2 regions of the Vibrio sp. Vb0937 genome follow, and region 2 is predicted to be linked to the other one. Evidence: predicted binding sites of a transcription regulator. Region 2 holds the regulator's gene; the other holds the start of a gene.
The links. The regulator CRP, encoded in region 2, controls carbon source genes, mostly activating them, when cyclic AMP is high. The targets are predictions, from matches to a motif close to TGTGANNNNNNTCACA.
Positions count from the first base shown of each region.

Region 1: R7P67_RS01195 (glycogen/starch/alpha-glucan phosphorylase) is a predicted target of CRP. The motif match lies at 4,919-4,934, and genes of this name have one in related genera.

Region 1 covers NZ_JAWOTK010000001.1:256,473-272,575, reverse strand. The annotation lists gene malQ (4-alpha-glucanotransferase) at 1-2,084, opposite strand, end outside; gene R7P67_RS01195 (glycogen/starch/alpha-glucan phosphorylase) at 2,202-4,655, opposite strand; gene malT (HTH-type transcriptional regulator MalT) at 5,390-8,098, shown strand; gene R7P67_RS01185 (DUF368 domain-containing protein) at 8,677-9,594, shown strand; gene R7P67_RS01180 (hypothetical protein) at 9,838-10,263, shown strand; gene R7P67_RS01175 (SCO family protein) at 10,273-10,887, shown strand; gene R7P67_RS01170 (PTS transporter subunit EIIB) at 10,877-11,185, shown strand; gene rsgA (ribosome small subunit-dependent GTPase A) at 11,461-12,537, shown strand; gene sstT (serine/threonine transporter SstT) at 12,894-14,111, shown strand; gene pdxY (pyridoxal kinase PdxY) at 14,177-15,046, opposite strand; gene R7P67_RS01150 (AbrB/MazE/SpoVT family DNA-binding domain-containing protein) at 15,148-15,336, opposite strand; gene potE (putrescine-ornithine antiporter) at 15,484-16,103, opposite strand, start outside.
Region 2 covers NZ_JAWOTK010000026.1:20,527-36,629, forward strand. The annotation lists gene trpS (tryptophan--tRNA ligase) at 1-524, shown strand, start outside; gene R7P67_RS19830 (hypothetical protein) at 582-956, opposite strand; gene R7P67_RS19835 (ExeM/NucH family extracellular endonuclease) at 1,500-4,454, shown strand; gene R7P67_RS19840 (aminodeoxychorismate/anthranilate synthase component II) at 4,644-5,231, shown strand; gene R7P67_RS19845 (aspartate aminotransferase family protein) at 5,593-6,804, shown strand; gene astA (arginine N-succinyltransferase) at 6,914-7,933, shown strand; gene astD (succinylglutamate-semialdehyde dehydrogenase) at 7,962-9,419, shown strand; gene R7P67_RS19860 (DUF1338 domain-containing protein) at 9,668-10,459, shown strand; gene crp (cAMP-activated global transcriptional regulator CRP) at 10,596-11,228, opposite strand; gene R7P67_RS19870 (phosphoribulokinase) at 11,469-12,338, opposite strand; gene R7P67_RS19875 (YheU family protein) at 12,464-12,676, opposite strand; gene R7P67_RS19880 (hydrolase) at 12,710-13,717, opposite strand; gene R7P67_RS19885 (TIGR02444 family protein) at 13,805-14,293, opposite strand; gene R7P67_RS19890 (ABC transporter ATP-binding protein) at 14,290-16,103, opposite strand, start outside.

The sequences.
Region 1 (16,103 bases), on a different contig from region 2:
CGACGCCAGTTTGGATACTCATCCACCGTACCAGGAATATTGACCGGTTGATCCATTTCTAGCCAGTCTTCAAGCTGAACACTAAGCAGTGCAGAGTCACCCGCGGCTACGTGCAGTTGCAGCGCTTCGCTTAGGTATGAATCCATTGGCACGTACTGAGCATCATGACCAATGCCTTCTGGCAAATAGCCATGCCAGCGAACACTGTCTAGAATGCCTTGTTTGCACTTCAAGCGGTCAGCGAATAGGCCTTCCAACTGCTGCTCATCAGGGTACAGACCAATCTCACGCCCCATCTTCAAGTCATCACAGTGCCAGAAACCGCGTAGTGTTGGCATATCGTGCGTACACAGCGCAGCCATAGACTGCTCTGCGTAATGCTTCGGAGAAATAAAGCCGCCGTCCTCTTTTGAGGTTTCGAAGAAGAAGACTTTGTAAGAGTGCACACCTGCATCACGTAGGATATCAACGATTTCATCTGGCACAGTACCTAAGTCTTCACCAATCACAGAGCACTGATGGCGGTGCGACTCAAGCGCTAGGATTGCGAGCATGTCTTCCACTGGGTAGTACAAGTACGCGCCTTCTGTCGCTTTCTCGCCTTTTGGAATCCACCATAGACGCAATAGGCCAAGTACGTGGTCGATACGCAGTGCACCACAATGCTTCATGTTGGCACGTAGCAACTTGATGTACGCATCGTAGCCTGTCGCTTCCAACACTTGAGGGTTTAGCGGAGGCAGACCCCAGTTTTGGCCTAGTGGACCAAGTACATCTGGTGGCGCACCGATGCTTGCATCCAATACTAGCGCGCCTTCGTCAGCCCATGTTTCGCTGCCTGAATCTGCAACACCAACCGCAAGGTCGCGGTACAAACCCACAGCCATGCCTTTTTCTTCGGCTAGCGCTTGCGCTTCTTTGATTTGATCGTCTGCGATCCATTGCAGGTACATGTACAAGTGAACACGATCTTGGTTGTCCTTAATGTACTTCTGAGTACCAGCTGCGTCGAATGTGCGGTATTTCTCAGGGAATACTGGCCAGCCCCACATGTTTGCATCTTCTGCATGTAAATCAGCATGAAGTGCATCGAATGCAGCTTGATGTAGCAAGCTGTCGCCGCCTTTTTCAACAAAGTCCAAGAAGGCACGAGCGCGATCGGTGTTCTTGTCTAAATGGCGAGCTTTAAACTCACTGAATAGCAGCGGAAGAACGCTCATTTTTAGTTGCGAAACTTCGGTGTAATTCACCCAATGAGAGTCTCGCGCTTTTTGTAGACGTTGTTGGAACTCTGCGCTACCAACACGCTGTTGTGCTTCTGCACTTAGCGCGAATTCAGGTACAGAGCTTACGTCGATGTACATGATGTTCAACCAACGACGAGAAGACGGGCTGTATGGGCTTGCCCCTTCTGGATTCGCAGGGAACAGCGAGTGAATAGGGTTCAAGCCAATGAAGTCACCGCCACGAGAGGCAATATCACTCACCAGTTGTTTTAGGTCACCAAAATCACCGATGCCCCAGTTATGCTGAGTACGCAGTGTGTAAAGCTGGATACTAGGACCCCATAGCTTTTTGTGTTGGTTTAGATCGTCTTGTTTGAAACACGCTTTCGGCGTAATGATCAATGACATCTCGTAAGGTGTTTTACGACGCTTACGACTGATGATCAGTTTGTGATAACCCCAAGCCAAGTTCTTTGGCAATGCAAACACTAGAGGGCCACCCTCAGCACGCTCATCACGAACAATTTGGGACTGAAGATAGCCTTCAAGTACCTCTCCTTGTTCTGTTTCTAAACGCCAGCTGAATTCACTCTCACGAGCACTCGTACCTAGGTTTAGTTCCACTTCGACTGGTTCGCCGTCGCGTAAAACAAGAACAGGGGCTAGTACGTCTTTTTTATGTTTCTTTTCAGCAGAAGCCAGTAGTTTTTCATCACTGCTAGTATCGTAGCCAAGCGAAGCGAGCAAGCGGCGTAGCGTCTCCTCAGACACTTTAGCCTCATCTCCCCAAGCACTGACATAGCTATCAGCCAATCTCGCCATTTCCGCGACTTTCTTTAATGCTGTTTGTTCTTTCATCGCTTTCTCCGAAGGTAATACCAACACCTTCCATGTAGGGTTTTATTGTTATCAATAACTTCTTTTGGAAAATGACCAAAGGTAGCGCTTGGCTACCTTGGTCTTAACTAGGTTCTATTAGCGTTTCACCGCTTCAAGCTTCCAGATATTGTTCACGTAGTCGCGGATTGAGCGGTCTGACGTGAACTTGCCAACAAGGGCGGTATTAAGAATGGCCTTCTTCGCCCAGCCAGCTTGATCTTTATATTGTTCGCTCATGTCTTCGTGTGCTTTCACGTAAGAGGCGAAATCCGCGAGACATAAGTATGGGTCACCACCGTCTAGCAGGCTGTCGTATGTGGCACGCAGTAAGCCCGGTTGGCCTGGTGTGAACTCTTCACCCAATAGCAAGTCCATTGACGCTTTGAGTAAGTGATCCGCATTGTAGTAATCAAATGGGTTGTAACCTTGAGCTTTCAGCGCTTTCACACCTTCAACATCTAGACCGAAGATGTAGATGTTCTCATCGCCTACTTCCTCACGAATCTCAACGTTTGCACCATCCATTGTACCGATAGTTAGCGCACCGTTTAGCGCCATCTTCATGTTACCTGTACCTGATGCTTCTTTACCCGCTAGCGAGATTTGTTGAGAAACGTCAGCCGCAGGGATAATGATTTCAGCCATGCTCACGCGGTAGTCAGGGATGAATACCACTTTCAGCTTGTTACCGATGCGAGGATCGTTGTTCACCTTGTCTGCAATCTTATTGATTGCGAAGATGATTTCTTTCGCTAGGTGGTAACCCGGTGCTGCTTTTGCTGCGAAGAACACAACGCGTGGCGTACACTCAAAACCAGGTTCATTAAGAATACGGTGGTACAGAGACAGTACGTGTAGCAAGTCTAGATGCTGACGTTTGTACTCGTGCAGACGCTTGATTTGAACATCGAAGATTGCATTAGTATCGAGCTCGATACCCATGTTCTCTTTCACCCAAGTTGCTAGGCGTTCTTTGTTCTCTTTCTTCACTGCCATGAATTCTTTTTGGAATGTCGCGTCAGTGGCGTACTTCGCAATACCTTCAAGTTGCTCTAGTTTCGCTGGCCATTCTGGGCCGACTTTCTCAGTGATAAGCTGAGACAGACCTGGGTTACAGAACTTCAACCAGCGACGTGGCGTAATACCGTTCGTTACGTTGTGTAGACGTGTCGGGTACATTTCGTGGAACTCTGGGAATAGGTCTTTCTTAACCAATTCAGAGTGAAGTGCTGCTACACCGTTTACTGCGTAAGAGCCGATTACACATAGGTTTGCCATGCGAACCATGCGGTGGAAACCTTCTTCGATGATAGAAAGCTTCTGTTGTTTCGCGACATCACCCGGCCACATTGCACGTACGTCTTGTAGGAAGCGGTGGTTGATCTCGTAAATGATCTCCATATGACGTGGTAGCAGGTGCTGGATTAGCGACTCTGGCCATGTCTCTAGTGCTTCTGGAAGTAGCGTGTGGTTGGTGTACGCAAATGTCTTAGAGCTGATTTCCCAAGCCGCTTCCCAAGCTAAACCTTTTTCATCCATCAGGATGCGCATTAGTTCAGGAATCGCAATCGTTGGGTGCGTATCGTTAAGCTGGATAGTCTCTTGCTTAGGTAGATCCGCTAGCGAGTAGCCCGCAGCTTCGTGGCGACGTAGGATGTCACGTACAGACGCTGCTGAGTGGAAGTACTGCTGCATTAGACGCAGTGTTTTACCTTTCTCGTGGTTGTCGTTCGGGTAAAGCACTTTAGTGATGTTACCTGCGTCGATCAGTGCGTGCTGAGCTTCGAAGTAATCACCATTGTTAAAGCTTGCTAGTGAGAATGGTGCAATCGCCTGACATTCCCAAAGACGTAGCGGGTAAACCGTGTCTGATTCGTAACCCACAATTGGAAGATCCCAAGGCATTGCTCTTACTGTCATGCCTGGTACCCATTTGCGGACTTCTTTACCGTTCTCGTTAATCACTTCAACGTGACCGTAAAAACCGATCTCTTGCGCAAGTTCTGGACGCGCAATTTCCCAAGGGTAGCCTTCTACACCGCGCCATGCGTCAGGTGCTTCTTGCTGGCGACCGTCTTTGAATGACTGTTTAAATAGACCGTATTCGTAATGTAAACCATAGCCGACAGTTGGGAATTCTTGTGCCGCACATGAATCCATGAAACACGCAGCCAGACGACCAAGGCCACCGTTACCCAATGATGGGTCGCGCTCTTCTTCTAGCAGATCAGTTAGGTTGTAACCCAGTTCAGCCATTGCTTCTGTTACTTGTTCATACAGACCCATGCTGATTAGGTTGTTACCCGTCAAACGACCGATAAGGAATTCTAGCGAAAGGTAGTTAACGCTCTTCGCACTTTTAATGCGTGGATCTTCTTCTGTCGCAAGCAAATCTAGAGTAGTAAATTCAGCCAGAGCATGCCCCATTGCTAGGTACCATGCGCGGCTGTCTGCGTTTTCAATCGTATGAGCGTAAGTTACAGATAAGTGTTTCTTTACGCTTTCTTGGAACGACTTCTTGTCAAATTGTTTTTGTTGAGTAGGTTTCATTACGAAATTCTCACGTCTTTTGGTAATTCATCTGCCATACATCGTGCATTTACCTCTGTGAATAAACATCCTCCTAATTCTCATCCTTTGAAGGAGGAGGGCTGAGGGCGTAGAGGGGGTACCATTGCTAGGTTAGTGATCCAAATCTCAACAAAGTGAACTTTGCACCAGTTCTTAGTGATTTTGATCACAATGGAATGTGAGAAAGGTTAAAACCCGTTCATGACGCTTTTTATAGTCCACTCATCTGATGATGTGAAAATTGTAATATCGGTCACATTAACTCGGTCAGCGTAGAAGAACTTTTCGTAATCTATGTGCAACGCGATCTTAACGCTAACGAAACAAACGACATTTAAGTGACGACAATCACAAATAAAGGGCGTAGTTGATGGTAAATCCATCAACCCTTGAGAATTAGGAAGTGGATCAAAGTAACGAACATTTCTGATGTCGTAACATCCCTCTCAGCTCACAGGATTGTACGCTTTTTATACAAACTAGAATTAGGCGATGTGAGTTATTTCTAGTTTTCGCTAGCTTTTATATCTAAGTGACCGTATGGAATGGTTTTTCAGACGGACGCAAGCCCCAATAGTAGCGACATTATCCGGTATTCAAACAGTGTTTTTGATGCTGATGACATCATTCAGTAAGACGGCTTTCAAGGGGGCTTTACTAGAATGATCACGTTGCAGTCATTTGGGTATACATAAATAAGGACATAACTACTAATGTGGATTCCATCTAAGCTTACTCGACCAGGACGCCTGCACAATGCCATCGTGCGCCCACGAGTGTTGGACTTACTACAGCAAGCGCCTTACTACAAATTGGTTTTATTCCGATCCCCAGCAGGTTACGGAAAAACAACAATGGCAGCGCAGTGGCTATCCGATAAGCCAAACGTCGGTTGGTACAGCATTGATGACAGCGATAACGACGGCTTTCGCTTTGTAAACTATCTGCTTCAAGCATTAAACAAAGCCACCAACTTCAGTTGCGCTAACGCACAAAAACTGGCGGAAAAACGTCAGATCTCGTCTTTACGCTCCCTATTTAGCGAAGTATTCGCTGAAATGGCTGACTTTCATCAAGAGTGCTACGTGGTACTTGATGACTACCATTTAATCACGAATGATGAAATCCATGAATCCATGCGTTTCTTCTTAAAGCACATGCCAGACAACCTCACCGTTGTGGTAACCAGTCGTGCAGCGCCGCCTCTGGGCACTGCAAACTTACGTGTTCGTGATTTAATGATCGAAATCGGCAACGAGATGTTGGCGTTCGATACCGAAGAAACCACTCGCTTCTTTAACCAGCGTATCGCCGATGGTATCGATGAAGACATGGCGAACAGCCTAAGAACCTATGTTGAAGGTTGGCCATCGGCGATGCAGTTGATCGCATTACAAGCCCAACATCAAAACCGCACATTGGCACAAACTGTAGAGTCGGTATCGCAGTTCAATCACGCGCACTTGTGGGATTACTTGGTCGAAGAAGTGTTTGACTTACTCGATCACGAAACTCGTCACTTTTTAATGCAAGTATCCGTGCTTGACCACTTCAATGATGAGCTAGTGTTTGCCCTTACCCAACGCGAAGATGCACTGGGAATGATTGAATCGCTTAACCGTTACGGCTTATTCATTTACCCGCTCGAAGGGGAACAGAACTGGTTCCGGTTCCATAACTTATTTGGCGAGTTTTTGTCTCATGAGCGCCAAGCTCGTATTCCTCAGCAAGAAAAAGATCTCCACCGCAATGCTGCTATCGCTTGGTTACAGCAAAAAGCACCACACCAAGCGATTCATCATGCACAAAAATCGAATGATAAGGACTTAGTGGTAGAGATCCTAAACGAATTCGGCTGGAAGATGTTTAACCAAGGCGAACTCAGCACACTGGAAAGCTCAATTAACAAGTTGGACGATGATCTGTTGTTCAGCCACCCAAAACTTACGATGCTCCGAGCATGGTTGGCTCAAAGTCAGCATCGTTATAACCAAGTGGGCCACCTGCTTGAAGAAGCGGAAGAGGAACACAAAAAGCGTAACATTGCGTTAGATATTCATTATCAAGGTCAAGCAAACGCGTTGCTTGCTCAAGTGGCTATCAACAGTAACCAGCCGGAAAAAGCTCTCGAATTAGCGGAGCTAGCGCTTAGCCAACTTGATAACACAATTTACCGTAGCCGAATTGTGGCGACTTCGGTTGTTGGTGAAGTTAACCACGTGCTAGGTAAACTAGACCGTGCTTTGCCGATGATGCAACAAACTGAAAAGCTAGCTCGTCAGTATCAGGTATATCACCAAGCGTTATGGGCAATATTGCAGCAAAGCGAGATTTTAATTGCACAAGGTTACGTGCAAGCTGCCTTTGAACTACAAGATTCCGCATTTCGTCTGATTGAAGATCAGCAGCTTCAGCATGTTCCTCTTCATGAATTTTTGCTGCGTATTCGCGCGCAAGTACTTTGGTGCTGGAACCGACTTGATGAAGCGGAAGAATGCGCGTACAAAGGTCTGCAAATTCTCGAAAACCATTCACCAAGCAAGCACTTACATAGCTATTCGATGTTGGCGCGTATTGCGATTGGACGCGGTGAATTAGACAAAGCCGGTAAATTCATTGAGCATATAAAGCACTTGATGAAACAGTCGACTTACCACGTAGATTGGACTGCAAACGCTTCACTATCGTTGATTCTATTTTGGCAAGCGCGCGGGAATACCGATGCAATGCAAGAATGGCTCAACACTGCGGTTCGTCCTGAATCGGCATGCAACCACTTTTCTCAATTGCAATGGCGTAACATTGCTCGCGCCCACATTAACTTAGGCCAATATACCGACGCTCGTGCTGCGTTAGATTTTCTCCAAGGTGAAGCTCGTCGCACTAACCTAATCACAGATACTAATCGCAACTTAGTGGTTGAAGCGGTCCTTTCTGCTCGCCAAAAAGATGAGGAGCAAGCCAAGGCTCTGTTAAAAGAAGCATTAGTAATGACGAACCAAACTGGCATGGTCGGAAACTTCCTGATTGATGGTGCAACCATTGGCGGTCTGCTGGAGAAGTTGAGCCTCCGCCATGAACTGGGCGATCTTGAGCGTCACCGTGCTCAACAGTTAATGAAGGACATTTCATCGAATCAACGTAGCCGGTCAATTCACTTTGATGAAGACTTTATTGAAAAGTTGGTGAATCACCCTAATGTGCCAGAGCTAGTACGTACCAGCCCATTAACACAACGCGAATGGCAGGTTCTGGGGCTGATTTATTCAGGCTTTAGTAACGAGCAAATCGCACAAGAGCTGGATGTGGCAGGTACGACAATTAAAACCCACATTCGCAACCTGTACCAAAAGCTTAATATTGCTAATCGTAAAGAAGCCATTGTGACAGCTGAAAATTTGCTACAGTTAATGGGATACTGAACTGCTCGATAAACGGGTTAAAACGTAAAGTAAAACACAAGGGTTGGCGTAACACGTCAGCCCTTTTTTATGACTGACAGTAAGAGAAGTGCAATTTGCAAAGCACGTAAGTAACGTTGTTCATATAAAAAAATAGCCAACCGCAATAATCGCGATTGGCTTATATTTAGTGTGAACAAATTGTATTCACTAACAACGTCAGTTGGCTAGGTGACCCTCGGCTTAAGAAGGGTCGAGCAGTATTATGCATTAATCATGCCAAAATGCAAAGACTTATTTTTGGGCACAAGATCTCATATAAGCTGGATTTATTCACGCGCAAATTATCAAAATGCAATTTGATAATGCAAATTGCAATTGCATAATGCAACCAAGATTGATAATTGATAGTAGAGTTAATCATCTCAAAAATGTAAACCAAGCATTAAAAGCTCGTTACGGCGGCATTGTCTCTTGGCGGGTAATAAAGATAGGCAACAGATTGGATATAAAACCAAGTAGTTACAGCACTATTTCATACTTTTTTCATCGCAATGTTTGTATACTCTCTGCCATCGAAACGACTTAGCATTAGAGCAATGAACTACTTAATTACTTTCTTCAAGGGAATCGCCATGGGTGCAGCAGATGTTGTACCTGGTGTATCTGGCGGCACCATCGCGTTTATCACTGGTATTTACGATACGCTGCTTGAAAGCATTCGACGCATTAACCCCTCACTTTTCTCTATCTGGAGAAAAAAAGGGTTTAAAGCCGCGTTTAATCACATCAACGGATTCTTCCTAATCGCTCTGTTTGCCGGCATTTTCACCAGTATTGCAACGCTAGCAAAGTTGATTACTTGGCTTCTTGACACACACCCGATCCCACTTTGGTCATTTTTCTTTGGTCTGATTTTGGTCTCTGTGTATCACATTATTCGTCAGGTTGAGCAACGCGATCTTGTCCGCTTTGTCATTCTGCTCGTTGGTGTCGGGTTTGCTTATAGTATTACTGTGCTCAAACCTTTACACATGGAACCAACGGCCATTAACACCTTATTCGCTGGAGCTATCGCGATTTGTGCGATGATCTTGCCGGGTATCTCTGGCAGTTTTATTTTGCTGCTGATTGGCATGTATGCTCCTGTATTAGCCGCAGTGAAAGGTTTTCAAGTCGATACATTAGCGCTATTTTTGTCTGGCTGCGTGATCGGTTTACTGTCTTTCTCTCACTTATTGTCGTGGTTACTACGCAAGTTCCGTGATTTCACCCTGATGTTTTTGACTGGATTAATGATTGGTACGTTGCCAAAGATTTGGCCATGGAAAGAAACCATCACTTGGCGCACCAATTCGAAGGGCGAACAAGTGCCATTGCTACAGCACAACCTATCACCATTTGAATTTGAACACGTGACATCACAACCTTCTCAGTTAGTACTTGCTGTCGTGATGATGCTTGCAGCCATTGCTCTGGTTTTAGGTCTAGAGAAATTCGCAGACTCAGATAAATAACTTTGGTATCAAACACATACTGAACCAAATAAAAACGGAGCCAATTGGCTCCGTTTTTATTTATTGGCTAAGGGCAAAACATCTCAATTGAAAACTCTGCTGTATTTGATGCAATAAAGTCCGTCGCGTTATAAGGAAGCTGGTCACCGAGGTATAACGCACAATTTACCGAGGTCACGAGTTGGCGAGCGGCGCATCTGTGCTACGATGCTCGTAATGTTAAGTGATAAATGCTGAACCTTAATGAAACTGTTACAAATCGCCGCTGTTTCAGCCGCATTAGTTGCGGGATTTTATGCCCCGACTCTAATAAAAAGCTTTTCTTCTTCCACTCAAAGCAAGTCAATAGATGAATACTGCTTTCTCTCTACAACCTCTTGCGTCCAAGAAAATGTTACGATGACGCTAAACTCAGAAACTGCTCAACCCTTGGTTCCTACCACTCTAAATGTTGAGTGGCATACAAGCGATGCTAAGCAACTCATCCTAAGTCTTTCGGGAAGAGAAATGGAGATGGGTGAGCCTAAGTTTTTGCTGAAGCAAATCGCTCCTGGCCAATATCAAGGTGACATCATTCTCCCGGTTTGCACGGAGGATGCAATGACTTGGGTTGGTGAACTCAGTGATGGAGAGAATACCGTTTACCCTGCTATAAAAATGCAAAGATAAGGAATCGTTATGAGCCGCAATTGGTCCCTATTTCTCGTAGCTGCTTTCGCACTCGGGTTTGGCGTAAAGAGCTATTTAGATAATCAGAAAACGAAGCCAGAGCAAGTGGACAGTTCCACCTCTCAACAAACGGTATTGTTTGGGGAAAATAACCAAGCCGTCAATATCTTCGATGTGAATGACCCTCGCATCCGAGTCGTCTATTTTGGCTTTACTCGCTGCCCAGACGTTTGCCCAACTTCTCTTGCAATGCTGGCAGGAGCACTGAATCAAATTGACGACGCGCAAAAAGCGCAACTACGCCCGATGTTCATTTCTTTGGACCCAGAGCGTGATGAGGCCGATGCATCAGCAAAATATGCCCATTACTTCCATCCAATGATTGAAGGCCTATCGGCACCACTTGATGTAACGACACCTTTGGCACACAACTATGGTGTCATTTTCCGCAAGACAGAATTGGAAGGCTCGGAACTAAAGTACACGCTGGATCATAGCTCTTACTTTTACTTCTTGAAGCCGGATGGCACGTTAATCACTAAAGTACCGCATACGCTCTCGCCGGCACCGATTGTTGAAGCCATTTCAAAACTAACGACCGAAGGCTCTTCAAATGACGGTTAAGTCAGCGCTGAAGCAATTTTTCAATTTCCTAACTCATACCAACCCCAATGTCGAACAAGACGTCGATACGATCATTGACGCCATTGGGGGCATAGAGAACCTGCTAGAAACTGGTGCATGTGCGACTCGGCTGCGTCTTACCCTCAGAGCGACGTCCGTCATCGATAAGAACGCACTCAAAAATCATGGCGCGCATGGCGTCGTGATATTGGATGATCGTTATGTCCAAATCATATACGGCTTAAAAGCCAACACGTATTCGCAGATTATGGAAGAGCGCATCACAAAACAAAGTTAATATTTTTGCAGTATAGCTACCCTCTTTAAAAAAGGGCAGCTATACTCTTTTGGCTTAATTAACTCACTTATTTATTAACCAACGAAGAGGACACAAGATGATTGTATTGAATAACACTAACTGGGCATCGCAAGGGTAATCCTAACAGCACCAACTCTGTGGCATAGCCACAACTCCCCTTCTCTGCCCGGTCTTCACCGGGGTCAACTCTATCCGAATTAGACCCTAATGCGATTTGTATTAAGGCGCTTTGTTGCGTCTGGGATAATTCAATAATGAATCAAACACATACTTTTTGTGACACATTAGTTTCAACTTCAAACCCTCTAAAACAATTGGGTTGGAAACCATTTTTTCAGCAACAACTGACATTAGACGATTACGACAACACTATCTTTGCTCGTGTAATTGCGCATCACCGAAGTGGTTATTTATTGGCAACAGAAACTGGGCAAGTTCATCTTAATGCCCACCATTCTTTACCCAATATGACCGTCGGAGACTGGGTAATCTTAAATGAAGATCAGCAATTTGTTCGCTTACTGGATCGCTTGAGCCTCTTTAGCCGCAAAGCCGCTGGCAGCAAAGTGGCAGAGCAACTCATCGCAGCCAATGTGGATACAGTGTTTATCGTCTGTTCCCTTAACGACGACTTCAATTTAAGTCGTATTGAACGTTATCTTGCCTTGGCTCATGAAGCCGAAGTCGAACCCGTCATCGTGCTTTCCAAAGCCGATTTGTGTGACAATACTGATGAACTAAAAAGCCAAGTACAGAAGCTCGACCCTCTATTAGCTATAGAGACAGTCAACGGCTTAGAAATAGAGAGTGCTTCTAAACTCATGACCTGGTGCAAAGAAGGACAAACCCTCGCTTTTATCGGTTCTTCAGGCGTTGGCAAATCAACTCTTGTTAATGCATTACTCGGGCAACAAGAACAGGCAACTGGGCATATTCGTGAAGACGATAGCAAAGGGCGACATACAACTACATCGCGCTCTATCCATCTATTACCTGATGGCGGCATCTTGATTGATACTCCGGGAATGCGCGAGCTTCAACTAGCAGATTGTGAATCGGGGGTCAGTGAGGCATTTTCTGACATTGAGGCGCTCGCTCAGCGTTGTCGCTTTGGCAATTGTAAGCACCAAACTGAGCCAGGCTGCGCGGTTCAAGCTGCGATTGCAAATGGCAAACTGGAGGTTCGTCGTTTCAATAACTATCAAAAACTATTGCGAGAACAAGCCTTTAACGGCGCGACTTTGGCAGAGCAACGAGCACAAAGTCGACAATTCGGTAAACTTGCTCGCAATGCCATGAATGATAAGCGCAGGCGCCAACAAAGTTATTAATTTGTTGCGTTTGAGTTGTCAATAAAATCAAAGGAGACGAAAGTCTCCTTTTTAACAACTTTATTAAAAACCATTACTCATAACTAATGATAATTTTCAACATAAAAATCTTATTTAAATAACATTGAGCAAACATTTAATCCAAAAACAAACTAAAACTAGACACAAAATATTACCAAGCTAAGATATGTGATATTCAGCAAGAAAATGGCTGAATTTATAAAAACAGGATAATTGATAATCATGTGTCTTAGTGACCAGAAGCAATGCTCACCCCTTGTAATATAAGGGCATTATCGCCGTGTAATGATGGACTATTGCCCTGCCACTCTGGCATAAATTTGCAGGAATGATGTATGCAACACAACAGCCTCGTTGCCCGATATGCTCGTGGTAACCTCGTCGTCCAGATCCTTGTCGGTATCGTCTTTGGTATTTTGCTCGCGACAATTTCTCCAAGCCATGCCGAAAGCGCGGGATTAATTGGTAGCCTTTTTGTCGGTGCGCTTAAAGCGATCGCGCCAATCCTTGTGTTTATTTTGGTTGCCGCTTCAATTGCAAACCAAAAGAAAAACCAACACACTTACATGCGCCCAATCGTTGTACTGTACCTGATGGGTACATTCTTCGCGGCGCTATCAGCAGTGGTTCTAAGCTTCCTTTTCCCGACCAATTTAACGCTTGTCACCGGCGCTGAAGGTGCAACGCCTCCTCAAGGTATTGCTGAAATTCTACGCACATTGTTGTTTAAACTGGTCGACAACCCAGTAAATGCACTAGTAGAAGCAAACTACATCGGCATTCTTGCTTGGGGTGTGGGTCTGGGTCTTGCACTACACCACGCATCGGCAACAACGAAGGCCGTATTTGAAGATCTAAGCCACAGCGTGTCTCACATTGTGCGCTTTATCATTCGTCTTGCACCATTTGGTATCTTTGGCTTGGTTGCTTCAACGTTTGCGACAACGGGCTTTAGCGCACTAGCAAGCTACGCACACCTTCTGGCGGTTCTTCTTGGCGCAATGATGATCATCGCACTCGTTGTAAACCCAGCGATCGTGTTCGTTAAAACCAAACAAAACCCTTACCCACTTGTATTCCGTTGTCTACGTGAAAGTGGTGTAACTGCGTTCTTCACTCGTTCAAGTGCGGCGAATATTCCAGTAAACATGGCACTATGTGAGAAACTAAAACTGGACGAGGATACATACTCAGTATCTATCCCTCTAGGTGCGACCATCAACATGGCTGGTGCTGCAATCACTATCACAACACTAACGCTTGCAGCTGTGCACACTATGGGTATCGAAGTTGATCTACTGACTGCGCTACTTCTAAGTATTGTAGCTGCGGTTTCTGCATGCGGCGCATCAGGTGTTGCAGGTGGCTCTCTACTACTTATCCCACTTGCGTGTGGCCTGTTTGGTATCTCAAACGACGTAGCAATGCAGGTTGTAGCGGTTGGCTTCATTATCGGTGTGATTCAAGACTCTGCAGAAACTGCGCTAAACAGCTCAACAGACGTTGTCTTTACAGCAGCAGTTTGTAAATCAGAGCAGCAAAAAGCTCAGTAAGACTGACAGAACAAATAGAAAGGGGAGCCGATGATGGCTCCCCTTTTTTGTTTAATTGCGCTCAATTACGCGGTGACCAAAGCCACTTCTTCAATCAGGAAGTGTTTGCTTGGTTCAACAAACTCTTGCTGCGCAGCAATAGTTTGCAGTTCCCACTCACCCGCATGGTACGTTGCACTCAACACCCCGTAACACGCGTCGTGACAATGTTGGAAAGCTTGTTTAGGAGACCAGCCTTTTAAGAGTCCCGCGGTAAAGATAGCTGAAATAAGATCGCCCACGCCAACAGGTTGTTTAGCAAACTCAAATTGAGGACGCTTCGCAAGGTAAATGCCTTCTTGCGTAGCCAATAGCATGTTGAAGCTGCCATTTTCTAGGCAGTAAAGGTGCTTAACTAGCACCACTTTTGGACCTTTCTCTAGCGCACGTTGGCATGCGGTGATCGCATCGTCTAGTGAGTGGATTTCCATCTCAGCAAATTGACTTAGCTCGAATTGGTTCGGAACGATCACGTCCGCCATTGGCATCAAACGCGTTAGAAGATTTTCAGCAATGCCCGGAGCCACAATGCAGCCTTTGTCTGGCGCGCCCATCACAGGGTCGCAAACATAAAGTGCGTTCGGGTTCGCTTGCTTCACTTTCGTCACGGTATCTTCAACAACAAGACACTGCTCTGCGCTACCTTGGTAGCCCGTCAATACCGCTTGGCACTTTTCCAATGCACCGATGTTACCAAGGCCACGAACTAACTCGCTGATGTCTTCAGCCGCAAACGCTCGCCCAGTCCAGCCTTCTTGATACTGTGTGTGGTTAGAAAATTGAACGGTATGAATCGGCCATACTTCGAAACCCATGCGTTGCATTGGGAAAACGGCACTGCTGTTACCAGCATGACCAAAAGAAACATGAGATTGTATAGAGAGGATACCTTGCATAGTACCTTACCTCTTATTGTAGTTATCGATAGTTCAAAGACAGCGGCAAGCGCCAGTTTTGCGAAACCAGTAGTGTATCCGACAAACCAAGATTCTCTAACTCAATTCTCCTCAATATCTTCAGAGTAAGTTGGAGTGCTGGTTTTCAACACCATCTTCTTAATTTCCATTTTGTCTTTATTCAGTGCGATTTCTAGGGTATCTCCTTCCCTTATCCCGAGCTGAGCCAGGATTGCGCTTGGAATGACTACGGCGGTATCGTCACCGATTTTAACAGGTTGACTTATCATCTTTCGTCCTCCAAATGTCGAAAATGAGTTTTCACGTCATTGGATGTCTAGCCTCAAATACTTTGAGCTGACTTGGATTTGGCGTAAATGCCTAAAAACAAAGAGCCTTCCACACCGCGTTTGGGAAGGCTCTTTCAGTATTATTTTTTAATTTGCTAAAGGCTCATGCTTCGCAGCAATCAGACCGTAAGCACTCCAGCCTAGGAAGGTTACAATAGAGCCCCACATCATCGCTTCGTAGCCGGAGCCGTAAAGCGCGTAGAAGCTGTACAGAGAGCCAATCAGAGCGATAACGTTGGTGGTTTTCATCTCGCGCTCCGGCACGTGTGCCACTTGCTGCATGATGAAGATTGCGCCCATACATAGAATGTAAGGAATAACGTTTGTTACTACCGCTAGGTTAACCAGCGCTTCGAACTGCTCGTTCAGCGTTGGAGAGATCGTCATTAGAGACAATACAGATTGGATAATAGTAATCGCGATCATACCTTTGATTGGCGTACCACGTTTGTCCACTTGAGAGAACAATTTAGGGAAGAAGCCAGCATCAGAAGACGATTTGAACACTGACGCGATAGTGAATTGCCAACCCAATAGAGAGCCCGCACAAGCCAATACCGCCATACCCGCAACCACTTTACCAGCGGCTGAACCTAACATCACTGTCCATACAGTTGAGAATGGCGCTGTAGATGCAGCAAGCTCAGAGTTTGCAACGATACCAGAACAGATGTTTGTCGATACAATGTAAACCACAGCCGCGATTA
Region 2 (16,103 bases):
ACAATATTTACTCGCCAGAGCAGCCAATCTTCCAAGTTCCAGAGCCTTACATTCCGACAGTAAATGCGCGTGTAATGAGCCTTCAAGACGCAACGAAGAAGATGTCTAAATCTGATGACAACCGTAAGAACGTTATCACGCTGCTGGAAGAGCCTAAGTCGATCCTTAAGAAGATCAACAAAGCGCAAACCGATACCGAAACGCCACCAAGTATCCGTCATGATATCGAGAACAAGGCGGGCATTGCTAACCTAATGGGTTTGTACTCTGCGGCGACAGGCATGAGCTTCGAAGAGATTGAAGCGAAGTACCAAGGCGTAGAAATGTATGGCCCATTTAAGAAAGATGTTGGTGAGGCAGTTGTAGCAATGCTTGAGCCTATTCAAGCAGAATATCACCGTATTCGCGCTGATCGTGCTTACATGGACGAGGTAATGCAGCAAGGCGCTGAGAAAGCCTCGGCACGAGCGGCTGAAACGCTTAAGAAAGCATACGAAGCAGTAGGTTTTGTAGCTCGCCCATAGTCGCTAAGAACAAATACGAAAAAGCTCCACTTTGGTGGAGCTTTTTTTATGCCTGTATTACTGAAATGGCGTGTCTTTCATACAGCGTTCCATGTCGTAATATTCAACACGTCCTCGAGCCCCTAGAAAGGCAGACTTCACAACCATGCCTCTATCAATGAAGTAACTAAGCTGTACGCATGATATATCGTAGCTGAGTTCTTTAATTCTCGCTGGAACCCAGTAGGTTCCTGGCGTTCTTAGACGCTGAGTAAAGGTAATAACACCCTCGTCACTGACTTCTAGCTCTTCAATACCATCCAGTTCATTTTTGGCTGATTCGATGATGTCTTGATTCGCCGTAGGTTGAAGTGGCTCACTGGCGGTCAACTGACACCCCGCTATCAAGCTAAGTAGGGAGAGAGCTAGCACACTGCGTTGAATTTTTTTCATTTGTCGTTCCTGGGTTTACAGCTAATGAGATCTTATTGTCTCGCGCAGGTGTTATATCTTTTGTGTATGTTTTTGGCTAGTGAGTAATGAAAAGTTATTGAATAAATCATGAAAACTTTGAAGTATGAGGGGCCTGTATAAGAGAGAACGAAGCGAGTAATAGATTCTTGGGATTGAACAGTGATGCAAGTGAAAATTAAAGCATTCTAAATTAGTGACTAATTATATTTTTTATTTGTAACGGAACGGTTGGGTTAATAAGCAACTCAACAAGTGATGTATTTTCTACTCCTTAACATGAAGTGAAAAAGTAAACTGAGTAATCAATCTAAATTCTGACTTGTTTATCAATAGCGCTCTGTATTTATTACAAAAAATGTTTGAATGGGATGCTCTGGCATATTTTCTTATATTCACATGTGATTCATTTCACGGCTTTAATTACTCATTCTTATTTATTTCATAAATAAACCTGATAGTAGACGCAAATGGCAGGCTCTAACCAGAGCTAAGTTTGCATTTACATAAATATCAGGTATGACAATGGACACGTTAATCAAACCCTCAATACTCGCATTAACCATCGCCAGTGCACTTAGTGCAAACGCGAACGCAGAGATTATTATTTCCCAATACGTAGAAGGCGGCGCTTATAATAAAGCGGTAGAGATCGCTAATACGGGTGATACTGCGGTGACACTCACTGGCTACGAGTTGGCGAAATCATCAAACGGTGGTGGTACTTGGGGTAGCACATCCGACCTTAGCCAAGTGACGCTACAAGCTAACCAAGTGTATGTACTGGCGCATGGTGACGCGAGCGATGCCATCAAAGCTGTCGCGGATATCACAGATAAAAGCGTTGCGAACTTTAACGGTGACGACCCGATCGCACTGCTTAAAGATGGTGAAGTGCACGACATCATCGGTGTGATGGGTGACGTAGATTTTGGTAAAGACACCACATTGGTTCGTAACAGTGATGCACTAACTCCTTCTGCTACTTATGATGCATCTCAGTGGACGGCATTTGAGAAAGACAACATTGACGGCCTTGGTGAGCTGAATGCGACTGAGCCACCAGCACCATTCGCTTGTGAGGTAGACGGTCAGCAACCTAACTTCACTACCATTCAAGAGATTCAAGGTGAAGGCGATACGTCTCCATTCATTGATGGTTACCCATACATTACTAACGAAGATCATTTCGTAACGGGTGTCGTGACTGCTGTTACCACTGGCCTAACCAAAGGTTTCTACCTACAAGCATTAGAAAGCGACAACAACGACAAGACCTCAGAAGGCTTGTTCATTCATACCGACGCGGCGGACACGGCGCTGAAAGCTGGTGATGTTGTTTGTGTGAAAGGTAAAGTTCAAGAGTATTACAGCAATACTCAGCTTGCTTCTGATGCTAACAGCTATGTGAAAACAGGCACCTCTGAAACCCCTCGAGTTACCGATCTTGTTATCAAAGAAGGTGAGACACTACGTGATGCGCTAGAGCGTCATGAAGGCATGCAAGTTGAGTTGACCTCGGCAAGTGACTTGTTTGTAACTCGAAACTTCTCTTACGACTACGATTCACGTCGTAACAATATGATGCTCTCTCATGAAGCGCCATTGTTAAAGCCGACTCAATTACACGCGGCAGAGAGCGATGCAGCCGTTGAGCTAGCAAAAGACAACGCAGCGAATCGTGTATACCTAGAATCTGATGGCAAAGCACCAAACGGCCAAATCCCATACTACCCAGATTTTGCTAAAGATGCAGATCAAGATGGCTCTTCAGAGCAGCACATTCGCCTTGGTTCTCGAGTAGAAGGTCTTCAGGGTGTGGTGGCTTACAGCTACAACGAATACCGCCTGATTGCGACCAATGAAGTCGATAACACCAACTTTGTGACTTCAGGTGAAGGCTTCGATGTGGCTCGTAAAGATGCCCCAGCGATTGCGGACTCAGATTTGCGTATTGCAAGCTTCAACGTACTGAACTACTTCAACTCCGTGGCTGACAGTGGTCATGAAAACCCAACCGGACAAAACCGTGGTGCGACTAATCTAGACGAATTCCTGATCCAGCAAGCGAAAATCGTTGCGGCGATGAACAAGATGGACGCAGACGTTATTGGTTTGATGGAAGTGGAAAACAACGGCTTTGGTGATGGCAGTGCTATCCAAAACTTAGTTGATGCCCTAAATGCTGAGATTGATGACGCTGAAGATCATTACACGTATGTCGAAATCGAAGAGCAAGACAAATACCAAGACGAATACTTTGGCAGTGATGCGATCATGGTGGCGATTTTATATCGTGCTAACGCAGTAACGCCAAAAGACGCTGCAAAAGTGATCATCACGCCAGAGCAGCACATTGCAGAAAACACAATTACTCGTAAAGAGGGCACAGAAAGTAACCCTGCTTACGATAAGTACCAACGCCACAGTCTACTTCAGACCTTTACGGTGAAAGAGACGGGGGAAGATTTGTCTATTGTCGTAAACCACTTTAAGTCGAAAGGCTCTGAGTGTATTGAAGAGTGGATTGCCGGTGTAGAAGATTCTGAGCCAGCGGATCTGCAAGGCAACTGTAACAACTTCCGCGTTTCTGCTGCGCACGCAGTGGGTGAAGCGTTGAAAGAGGTGAAAGGCGATGTATTGCTCATGGGCGACCTCAATGCTTATGGCATGGAAGACCCACTTCTGACACTGACTGATTACTCGAAAGAGAAATACGGCCGTGACATTTATACTGCTGCTTATACAACCATTGGTGATGGTGAACTTCAAGTAGAGAAGACCAAAATTGAAAAAGGTTACGGTCTGCACAACTTAAACACGTTGCTGCACGGCACTGATACGTTTTCTTACACCTATTCGGGCGAGCTGGGTAATTTGGACCACGCATTGGCAAGCAGCAGCCTAGCGCAAAAAGTGGTAGCAATTGAAGATTGGCACATCAACTCACTAGAGAGTAACTTGTTCGAATACAGCAGCAAGTACACAGGTGATATGCCGAAGTACAAAGATGCGTTCTCTGCCTCTGACCACGATCCAGTGATCATCGCGATTGATTTACCAGATGATGACATCGATTTACCGAAAGCAGGTGACAACTTAGCCGTCGATGTCCGTTTACCACCAACGGCGGTTGTAGGTGATATTGTTACGGTGAACTTAACGCCATCCACACAAGCGGCTGCGGCAAGCAGCGATACGAAAGCTTACTCGGCTAGCCAAACCTTAGTTCAAGCTGATATTGATGCGCGTAGCGTGAATATTGAGTTTGAACAAACGCCAGAGCAAGGTAATTATCAGTTAGAAGAGAAAGTGACTGACTCGACAGGTAATATCGTGAAGTTTAGCTCTGTTCGTGATGTTTCAATGACGCAAACTGAAACTGGAACAGAAGGGTCGAAGGATTCAGATGGTGGTTCGTTTGGTTTTGGCGCGCTATTTGCGCTGCTAGGTCTCGGCTTATTCCGCCGTCGCCGCTAAGCGAATTTATTTCCTGATAAACCTTTCCTAAATAGCTGTAAAGACCAAAGGCCAGCCTATGCTGGCCTTTTTATTCAGCAAAAACTTGCCTTTCTTGCTTGGTATAGCAAAATACCGCCCTTGATTGTCACGAACGTGGCGATTCACTACGTAAGCATTGCCAAAACGGATTGGAGCAACCGACCCTTTATGTTGTTGATCATCGATAACTACGACTCTTTTACCTACAACCTTTACCAATACTTCTGCGAGCTTGGTGCAGACGTAAAGGTGGTGCGTAACGATGAAATCGATATCCAAGGCATTGAGGCGCTCAACCCAACTCATTTGGTGATCTCGCCAGGGCCATGTACGCCGAACGAAGCAGGTATTTCACTGAAAGCGATAGAACACTTCGCTGGTAAGCTTCCAATATTGGGTGTTTGCCTTGGCCATCAAGCGATAGCGCAAGTGTTTGGGGGGGAAGTGGTACGTGCTCGACAAGTGATGCACGGCAAGACCTCACCAATTCGTCACAACGGTCGCAGTGTGTTTAAAAATCTGAATAACCCACTCACGGTAACCCGTTATCACTCTCTTGTGGTGAAAAACGGTACTTTACCCGACGTGTTTGAACTGACTGCATGGACAGAACTGCCTGACGGAAGCATGGATGAAATAATGGGTTACCAACATAAAACCTTGCCAATTGATGCGGTGCAGTTCCACCCAGAATCAATCAAAACTGAGCAAGGTCACGAGTTGCTTGCGAACTTTTTAGCACGCAAAACGATCTGATCGCGATCACTTTTCTTAACAAATCATTCATCTTTTTGCTGAGGTGAGCGGATTGCAAAACTATGCGATTCTCTCGAGTCTCTTTGTCTATTCATGTCTTTTTAAACCTTCTATCCCCTGTATTACATAACATTTATAAAAAATCCCTTCTCTATTTTACTTTCTTGATGCATAAATAGTCATAAGCAGTGATTAATGGAAGTTACTTTCGAGAACGAAAAGAATAAATCACTATTGAAATGGTTAATTAAATGTAAATACAATGCCGCAATAGCTTAAATGCAAAACATTATTTGCTGGCAAAGAGAGCCAGTTAAATTCGCTTATCTGCTACGCATGCGGTATCAAGAAGGAATGTGCAATGACAACGGAAATTAAAGTAGAGCGCGGTTTATTCGATGAGGTAATGGTACCTTGCTATAACCCGATGGAAATGATCCCTGTTAAAGGTGAAGGTTCACGTGTTTGGGATCAGGAAGGTAATGAATACATCGACTTTGCTGGTGGTATTGCAGTGAGCTGTCTTGGCCATTGTCATCCAGTAATGGTAAACGCACTAACAGAGCAAGCTAACAAGCTTTGGCACTTAAGTAACGTTATGACGAACGAACCAGCCCTTCGTCTGGCGAAAAAGCTAACAGAAGTGAGTTTTGCTGAGCGAGTGTTCTTTGCTAACTCTGGCGCAGAAGCAAACGAAGCCGCTTTGAAGCTGGCACGTCGTTATGCAGCAGACGTTCATGGCACTGAGAAATCTGAAATCATTGCATTCAAACAAGGTTTCCACGGTCGTACATTCTTTACCGTAACGGTTGGTGGCCAAGCGGCATACTCTGACGGTTTCGGTCCTAAGCCAGGCGACGTGACACACCTTCCTTACAACGATATCGAAGCTTTACAAGCGCACATGTCTGATCGTACTTGTGCGGTCATGATGGAGCCACTACAAGGTGAAGGCGGCATCGTGCCACCAACGCCTGAGTTCGCTCAAGCGGTTCGCGAGCTGTGTGACAAACACAACGCCTTACTGATCTTCGATGAAGTGCAAACTGGTAATGGCCGAACAGGTAACTTCTACGCTTACCAAGGTTTAGGTATCACGCCAGATATTCTAAGTACTGCGAAATCACTTGGTGGCGGTTTCCCGATCGGTGCAATGCTAACGACAGCAAAATTAGCAGAGCACATGAAAGTGGGCACTCACGGTTCTACATATGGCGGTAACCCACTAGCGTGTGCGGTTGCAGAAGCGGTTGTAAATGAAGTTACTAAGCCAGAGGTGTTGGCTGGTGTGCTAGAACGCGAAGCAATGTTCCGTGAAGGTCTAGAGAAGATCAATGCGAAGTACAACATCTTCTCAGAAGTGCGCGGTCAAGGCCTATTACTTGGCGCTGCACTAAATGAAGAATGGCAAGGCCGTGCGCGTGACGTGCTAGTTGCTGCAGGTAAACAAGGTCTCATGGTATTGGTTGCGGGTGCCAATGTCGTACGTTTCACACCATCACTCGTTATCACACAACAAGAAATTGAAGAAGGCTTGGCGAAACTGGATAAAGCGATCGCGACTTTAGTTTAAGCGCGATATCAGTTTAAACGTCAACGCAGACACCCCCGTCAAGGATCTCTGATGGGGGAATTGTTCCTACAATATAGTTAGGATCTTCTTGCATCTGGAGGGAGTATTGATGCTAGTAGTTCGCCCTATCGCGATGTCGGATTACGACGCACTGCACACTTGTGCGGTGGAGTCTGGTCACGGATTTACATCTCTACCGGTTAACGAAGAACTGTTAACCAATCGAATCAAACATTCAGAGTACAGCTTTGGTAAGCCAGATGTGGCAGAACCAGGCGATGAAGGCTACCTGATGGTTGGCTTTGACTCTGAAACGGGTGAGGTTGCGGGTACCACCGGAATCGAAGCATCTATCGGCTGGGATGTCCCATTTTACTCATATCACATTAGTAAAGTTGTGCACTCGTCGCCAAAGCTTGGCGTTAACAACGTCGTTAAACTGCTTACTTTTGGTAATAACTACACGGGTAACAGCGAAATTTGTACCTTGTTCTTGCGTGAGAAATTCCGCCAAGGTCTGAATGGTCGTCTAATGTCGAAGTGTCGTTTCCTAATGATGGCAGAGCACCCAGAGCGTTTCTCTGAAACGATCTTTGCGGAGATGCGTGGCGTTTCAGACGACGAGGGTAATTCACCATTCTGGCAATGGCTCCAAGAGCATTTCTTCTCTATCGATTTCACGCTTGCAGATTACCTAACAGGTATCGGCAAGAAAGGCTTTATCGCCGACTTGATGCCGAAACTGCCTATTTACATCAACCTGCTCAGCCCAGAAGCGCAAGCCGTGATTGGTCAAGTACATGACAACACGCGTCCAGCGCTGAAGCTGCTTGAGCGTGAAGGTTTTACCAACCGAGGCTACGTCGACATCTTCGATGGTGGCCCAACGGTTGAGTGTGATCTGCGTAATATTGAGTCGGTACGTCATTCATTCCGTGCGCAAGTCAAAATCTCTGAACATTCCAGCACACAAGACTTCTTGATGTGTAATTCATCTTTCGAGAACTTCCGTGCGACAGTCACTAAAGCGGCGTATGACGCAGAAACACAAAGCGTGATGATCGCACCAGACGTTGCGGATGCACTTTCGGTTGAAGAAGGGGATTTCGTTCGCCTTCTTCCGCAGTAACAGACGACAGAATTTAAGGATAGAAACAATGACACATTGGATTGCAGGTGAATGGGTACAAGGTCAGGGTGAAGCATTTACGTCTCTGTCACCGTACAACCAAGAAGTGATCTGGCAAGGCAAAGGTGCAACGGCAGAGCAGGTGAACCAGGCGGTATCTGCAGCGCGTGAAGCGTTTATTGACTGGAAAAAGCGTCCATTTTCAGAGCGTGAGGCAATCGTGTTGGCTTTTGCGGAGAAAGTAAAAGAGAACAGCGAAAAAATCGCCGAAGTGATTGCCAAAGAAACTGGTAAGCCGATTTGGGAAACGCGCACTGAAGCAGCAGCCATGGCAGGTAAAATTGCCATTTCGATTCGCGCTTATCATGACCGTACTGGTGAGGCGAGCCGTGAAGCAGCAGGCAACCAAATCGTATTGCGCCACCGCCCATTGGGCGTGATGGCGGTGTTTGGTCCTTACAACTTCCCAGGCCACCTACCAAATGGTCACATTGTGCCAGCGCTACTGGCTGGTAACACGGTAGTCTTCAAACCGTCTGAGCAAACGCCATGGACGGGTGAATTGGCAATGAAGCTATGGGAAGAAGCCGGTCTGCCGAAAGGCGTGATTAACCTTGTTCAAGGCGCGAAAGAAACTGGTATCGCCCTCGCTGACGCTAAAGGCATTGATGGCGTACTGTTTACGGGTAGCGCGAATACGGGGCATGTATTACACCGTCAATTTGCTGGTCAACCGGGCAAGATGCTCGCACTAGAAATGGGTGGTAATAACCCGATGGTGATCTCTGATAAATATGGTGATTTGGATGCCACGGTTTACACCATCATCCAGTCAGCGTTTATCAGTGCTGGGCAGCGTTGTACGTGTGCTCGTCGTTTGTATGTGCCATTGGGTGAAAAAGGCGATGCGCTTATCACTAAGCTCGTCGAAGCGACACGCAATATTCGCGTAGACCAACCATTTGCAGAACCTGCGCCATTTATGGGACCGCAAATTTCGGTCGCGGCAGCCAAGTTTATTCTTGATGCACAAGCTAATCTACAGTCTCTTGGCGGTGAAAGCTTGATTGAAGCGAAAGCAGGAGAGGCGGCGTTTGTTTCTCCTGGCATCATTGATGTAACGAACATTGCTGAGTTACCAGATGAAGAATACTTCGGCCCACTTCTGCAAGTGGTGCGTTACGAAGGGTTAGACAAAGCCGTGGCGCTAGCAAACGATACGCGCTTTGGCTTATCTGCTGGTTTGGTCTCAACCGACGACCAAGAATGGGAATACTTCGTTGACCACATTCGTGCAGGTATCGTGAACCGTAACCGCCAGCTCACTGGTGCAAGTGGTGATGCGCCATTTGGTGGTCCGGGAGCGTCGGGTAACTTGCGCCCAAGCGCTTACTACGCAGCAGATTACTGTGCGTACCCAATGGCATCAATGGAAGGTCAAGAGACTGTCTTGCCTGCAACATTGAGTCCAGGTGTAGCGCTATAAGTTTTAATAATAGAGTCGCAACTATGCATTGCGGCTCACCTTGCCGGCGCATCATTTAGGTATGGGTTGTAGTGATCGTTGGCAGAACACGAAAAGTGAGCAAAGACTCGGAAAAGCGTGTTGACTGACTGGCATTTACCGTCACAGGTTGATGGTTGCTCGTTCATTATTCTGGACAACTTTTGTTGTGAACGAGCAGCCAACTTCCGCTTACCTTTAAACTCTACATCTCGTAACAAGGAGTCGTTATGACGCCCGATGTGTTATTTGAATCGCTATGGCAAGATTACATTCAACGTCTTTGCCCTTCGGCTGCTAAAGTGCATCAGCTGCTTCAAGAAGATGAGCCTCTGATTAATGATCATATAGCTTTACGTACCTTCAATATCGCGCCTCTTGGTATTGAAACTCTAGCTAAGCCATTTGTAGCTATTGGTTACAAGGCGTGTGGTGATTACGTTTTCGAAAGCAAAAAGCTGGTTGCTAAGCACTATGAGCACCCAGATCCGAAGCAACCTAAAGTCTTTATTAGTGAGCTAAAAGTTGAAGAGTGCTCGTCTGAGCTACAAGAGATTGTGAAAAATTTGGTGGCACAAGTCGATGCTGACAAGCTGAACGATAGCGCATTCTTACATGGTGGACGCTTGTGGGATTTAAGCTTTGCTGATTACCAAACGTTGGCTAAAGAAAGTGAGTACGCATCTTGGCTTGCGGCGCATGGTTACGGAGCAAACCACTTCACGGTGAGCGTTAACCAGCTCAATGAATATGAAGAAGTGAAGCAGGTAAACGATCATCTGCGTACCGCTGGGTTTACCATTAATGAAAATGGTGGTGAAGTGAAGGGCACTCCTGAGGTGTTGCTAGAGCAGTCATCGACCATGGCAGATAAAGTAGCGGTTCGTTTTAGCGAAGGCACTGAAATTATCCCTGGCGGTTTTTATGAATTTGCTAAGCGCTATCCGATGGAAAATGGTGATTTGTACCCAGGTTTCGTGGCCGCTTCAGCTGACAAAATCTTTGAAAGTACGAATGGCTAAGTTTTAGGGTTAACCTGTTAAGCTTACTCATTAGTGTTCGCTGCACCCTATCTCATTTGGTCATGAGTAAATAAAAAGCCACCAATGTTGCCATTGGTGGCTTTTATAATTTTGTTCGTGTCACTCTAGTTCGAGATTAACGAGTACCGTAAACCACGATGGTTTTACCGTGAGCAGAGATTAGGTTCTGCTCTTCTAGCATCTTCAAGATACGACCTACTGTCTCACGAGAACAGCCAACAATTTGACCGATTTCTTGACGAGTGATCTTGATTTGCATGCCGTCTGGGTGAGTCATTGCGTCTGGTTGTTTTGCAAGGTTCAGAAGCGTCTGAGCGATACGACCAGTTACGTCTAGGAACGCCAGGTCACCCACTTTTTGGCTAGTTACTTGAAGACGACGAGCCATCTGCGCAGAAAGACGCATTAGGATGTCTGGGTTTACTTGGATAAGCTGACGGAACTTCTTGAAAGAAATTTCAGCAACTTCACAAGGAGATTTAGCACGAACCCAAGCTGTGCGCTCTTGGTCTTCCTCGAATAGACCAAGTTCACCAATAAAGTCTCCTTGGTTTAGGTAAGAAAGGATCATCTCCTTACCTTCTTCGTCTTTGATAAGAACCGCAACAGAACCTTTAACGATGTAGTACAAAGTTTCTGCCTTTTCGCCCGCGTGAATTAGCGTGCTCTTTGAAGGGTACTTATGAATATGACAGTGTGAAAGAAACCACTCTAATGTTGGGTCGGTTTGAGGTTTACCTAGAACCATAATATCTCACTTCCTCTGCAGGGTACGCTTGCGCTATCCATATTTTAGCTAAGCCTGAATTAGGCCTACTAGAATAAGAGCACTTTTTATATGCTGCAAGCTCTCTTGTGTTTCGGTAAGAAATAGTATCCTTTTTCGAAAACGATTTCTTGATTTTAATCGTGCCATGATTGAGATTTTGTAAGCAAAACTGTGCACATGATCACGGTATGAAAAGTAAACATCTTCGCTGGCAGGTTTTTAGCCAATTTTCCCTGTTTCGATGAGCTGTTGTAGGATAGGCCGAACTATGAGCTCCATTGCAAAGCTCATCTTACCGCCGGGTACGACAATCGTGTTGTGGCGTGACATGAATGAGCCATCAATCATGGCCAGCAGATATGGGAAGTCGACATTCTTGATACCGCGTAGGCGAATCACCACAAAACTCTCATCCAAACTAGGGATGCCTTTTGCATTAAGTGGGTTGGAAGTATCAACGGTCGGTACGCGCTGGAAGTTGATGTGAGTACGAGAAAACTGCGGAGTGATATAGTTGAGGTAATCGTCCATGGATCGCACGATTGAGTCCATTACCGCTTCACGCGAATGGCCGCGATCGCGAGTGTCACGTACGAATTTTTGGATCCACTCTAAGTTCACAATCGGCACCATGCCAATTAAGAAATCCACATGTTGAGCAACATTAACATCGCCATCGACCACGCCACCATGTAACCCTTCATAAAACAGAACGTCGCTGTTTTCGGGTAAGTCTTGCCACGGTGTAAACGTGCCTGGCATTTGATTGTAGGGAACCGCTTCGTCAAACGTGTGCAGATAACGGCGCACGCTGCCAGTGCCGTCATGCCCGAACTTACGGAAAAACTCTTCTAATCCCGGGAAGTCATTAGCTTGTGGGCCAAAGTAGCTAATGTGTCGACCTTGCTCGCGGGCTTTGCGGATTTCGATGTCCATTTCTGGGCGAGTAAAGCGATGGAAGCTATCGCCTTCAACCCATGCGGGTTTAACGTTCATCATATTGAACATTTTACGGAAGGCTTCAGATGTAGTGGTCGTGCCGGCACCGGACGAACCAGTAACCGCAATAATTGGGTGTTTAGCTGACATGACAAACCTTGTCGAAAATTACTTACCTGTAATGTGCAGTAGAGTTACTACTGCACGGTCGATATCCCACTATAGCACGTAACAATACCTTGTCATCGAGTGGGATACGGTAAAATGTGAAGGGTCTAAAATTTTGTTTTATGCTGAATATCGACGGTTTCGTGTAGCTCAGAGAACACGATAACCGCTTCACCTTTTTCCAATTGAGCTTTAACTTGATCAATTTTGTCATGCAAAGAAACCTCGACGGTTCCGTAATCCGTTCCTTCGCGTAAGACGAATTCACGAATTAAGTTTTCCAATGTTTCCGGCGCAATGTCTTGCCATGGAATGATCATAAATACCTCTAACTTTTATGATGAGCGGCTAGTTTACTGCGTTCGTTGCTTGGATACAGCAGAAAGGTAATCTGCGGCGATACTTTCGTAATACGCGGGCAGCGCTTCCTCCAACCAAAACTTAGGTTTTAACGCCGTTCCTGTCAGGAAGCCAACATGGCCACCGTGCTCAAAGAGACGGTAATCAATATTATCTGGCAGAACAAACTTCGGTATCACATCATCGGTCATGAACGGATCGTCTTTGGCATGGATGATCAGTGTGGGTAGCGTGATTTGCTGTAGTTTACTTAAGCCAGAGCATTGGTCGTAATAATCTTGTGCGTCTTTAAAGCCATGCAATGGTGCGGTAATCAAATCATCGAATTCATACAGCCGTGTGACACGTTTGATTGAGTTGTAGGACAGCGCCAGCTCGCCATGCAGTAGATGATGCTTTTGTAACGCGTTACGTTTCAGTGAAGAAAGCAGATAACGGCGATACACTTTTGAAAAGCCTTGTTCTATACGGTTCGCACACGCCGCTAGGTCTAAAGGCGCTGAGATAATAGTCGCTGCATTCAAAATAGGGTGGTCTTTATATTGGGCTAAATAATTCGCCAACATGTTACCGCCAAGAGAAATACCAACCGCAACCTTGGGGTTATCAGGAAAGCGTTGCTCAAGGTGCTCTAAGAAGTGGCGGGCGTCAGTCACTTCACCAGAATGATAGGCGCGAGCTTTCTTGTTTGGCTTACCGCTACAACCGCGGAAATGCATCATCACCGACAGCCATCCAGATTGAGCAAATGCATTCATTAGCCCATTGGCATAAGGGCTATAGAAGCACCCCTCTAATCCATGAAATAAAACAAAAATCGGCTTTTTTTGTGCAGGCTCTTGGGTTGGGTCCTCGCTCCACGCGAGATCGAGAAAGTCGCCATCGGATGTATCGAGGGTTTGCCAAATCGGCGTAAACAACGCTTTTTTGCGAATAAAACGCGGCAAAAGCGTTTGGAGATGCGGGTTTTTGATCCCGGCGGCTGCGAAAAATTGTGTCATACCTAACTGCTCTTATGCGGTCCTTCGGTGTCCGTTGAAGAACTTATTAATATAATCCTTTATAAAGATTATAGGTATTCTACAGATTTATGGGCGTTTTGGTGGTTGAATGTTTGGCACCGGAATAGCAAAGGCTTGCTGCAAATGTTCCCCACCGAGTTGACGACAGTATCTCAACGTCAGTGGGTCATCATCATTTTTGAGTAGTGCAAGTGAGTTAATGCAGTCCACCAAATCCGCTTGTTGCTGCTTTTCTAGTTGCAGCTCAAACTGCAAGGTCTCACGATACAAAGCGTCATTGACTTGAGACTTAAGGTGGCGACGAAGGTCGCGAAAGGAGTGAAGTAAAGTTTCGCTCCTACCTAGACAGTCTTGCACCAAGGGCCAGTCTTTTTCTTGGAAAATGAGTTGCTGCTCATCGAGCCATCTGAGCAGCAGGAGTAGGTTCACGTTGCCGTGATAATTGTTCTGCAATGATAAACACGCTTCTTTCACTTCTCGCACACCATAAAACTGCAGACTGAACTGCCAAAGGTGTTCTAGGGTGAGTGTGTATTCAGCGTGTTGATTACTCATTGATTAAACTCTAGCTCCATCTGCTCCAGTTCTTCCTGAGCAGACATCCATTCCATTTCAATTTCTTCGAGCTCAGCTTTACTGGAAGCTTGAAGTGCCAGCACTTGGTTAAGTTTAGCTTTATTTTCGGCCGCATACAGTGAGTTGTCCGCCAATTGTTCTTCAGCTTCGGCCAGTGCAGCACCTAACTTATCCATTTTACTTTCTAGTTGTGTCAGCGTTTTGCGAATTGGCGCTGTCTGTTTTCGAAACTCTGCATCGCGACGTTTTTGCTCTTTCTTCGCAGCTGCGCTGTTGGCCGTATCTTTGCTTGGCTGCGCAGCCTGCGCTTCTTTGCGTTCCGCTCTTTGTTGTTCGGTTAACCATTTATAATAGTCATTTAAATCACCGTCGAACGGAGCAACTTGTCGATCATGCACTAAATACAAGTCATCGGTCGTAGCGCGCAGTAAATAGCGGTCGTGCGAAACAATCACCATCGCACCTTCGAATGTTTGCAGTGCCATCGTAAGTGCTTGGCGCATGTCCAAGTCTAAGTGGTTGGTCGGTTCATCAAGTAGCAACAGGTTTGGCTTTTGCCACACAATTAAAGCCAATACCAAACGGGCTTTTTCGCCACCAGAAAACGGCGCAACTTTTTCTAGTGCTTTGTCACCTTGGAAGCCAAAGCTACCTAGGTAATCACGTAGCTGCTGTTCGGTTTGATCGGGTGCGATTTGCATCATGTGTTGCAGCGGCGTTTCTTCAGGATGAAGCGTTTCTAACTGGTGCTGAGCGAAGTAACCAATTTTCACGCCTTGTGAGTAAGTTAGGTCACCACCTTGCGCGTTAAGTTCACCAGAGAGCAGCTTGATTAAGGTCGATTTACCCGCACCATTACGGCCGAGTAGACCAATACGACTGCCAGGAACCAAGTTTAAGCGGATCTTCTCTAAGATGAGGTTGTCACCGTAACCTGCAGATACTTCATCCATCATCATGATTGGGTTTGGCAGCGCAGCTGGCTCACGGAATTGAAAGCTAAATGGGTTATCGAATTGAGCTGGCAGTACTTTTTCCATGCGCTCCAAAGCTTTGATACGGCTTTGGGCTTGGCGTGCTTTTGATGCTTTGTAACGGAAGCGGTCGATGTAGCTTTGCATGTGCGACATCTGCTTCTGTTGCTTTTCAAACATCGCTTGTTGCAACACCATCTTTTGTGCGCGTTGGTTTTCGAATGACGAGTAGTTACCCGTGTATTCGTTCAGCTGCTGATTCTCGATGTGAATGATGCGACCAACAATTGGATCAAGGAAGTCTCGGTCGTGCGAGATCAGAATCAGCGTGCCAGGGTAGTTTTGTAGCCAACGCTCTAACCACATTACCGCGTCCAAATCCAAGTGGTTGGTTGGTTCGTCGAGTAGCAGTAGATCAGAACGACACAATAGCGCTTGAGCCAAGTTAAGACGCATACGCCAACCACCCGAGAATTGGGTCAAACTCCAACTCATTTGCTCTTGGCTGAACCCTAAACCATCGAGCAGTTCTGCCGCGCGAGCGCGAATGCTGTAACCACCAATGGTTTCAATTTTACCGTGTATCTCGGCAACTAGGGTTCCGTTGTCTTGTGTTTCTGCTTCAGCTAACTGCTTTTCGAGAGCGCGGTACTCGCGATCACCATCAATGACGTATTCCAGTGCAGTGCGCTCTAGCGCAGGCGTTTCCTGTGCGACCCAGGCCAACTCCCAGTGTTGAGGTTGGCTAAATGAGCCAGCATCAATTGACAGTTCATCTTTCAGTAGGGCAAACAGCGTTGATTTACCGCAGCCGT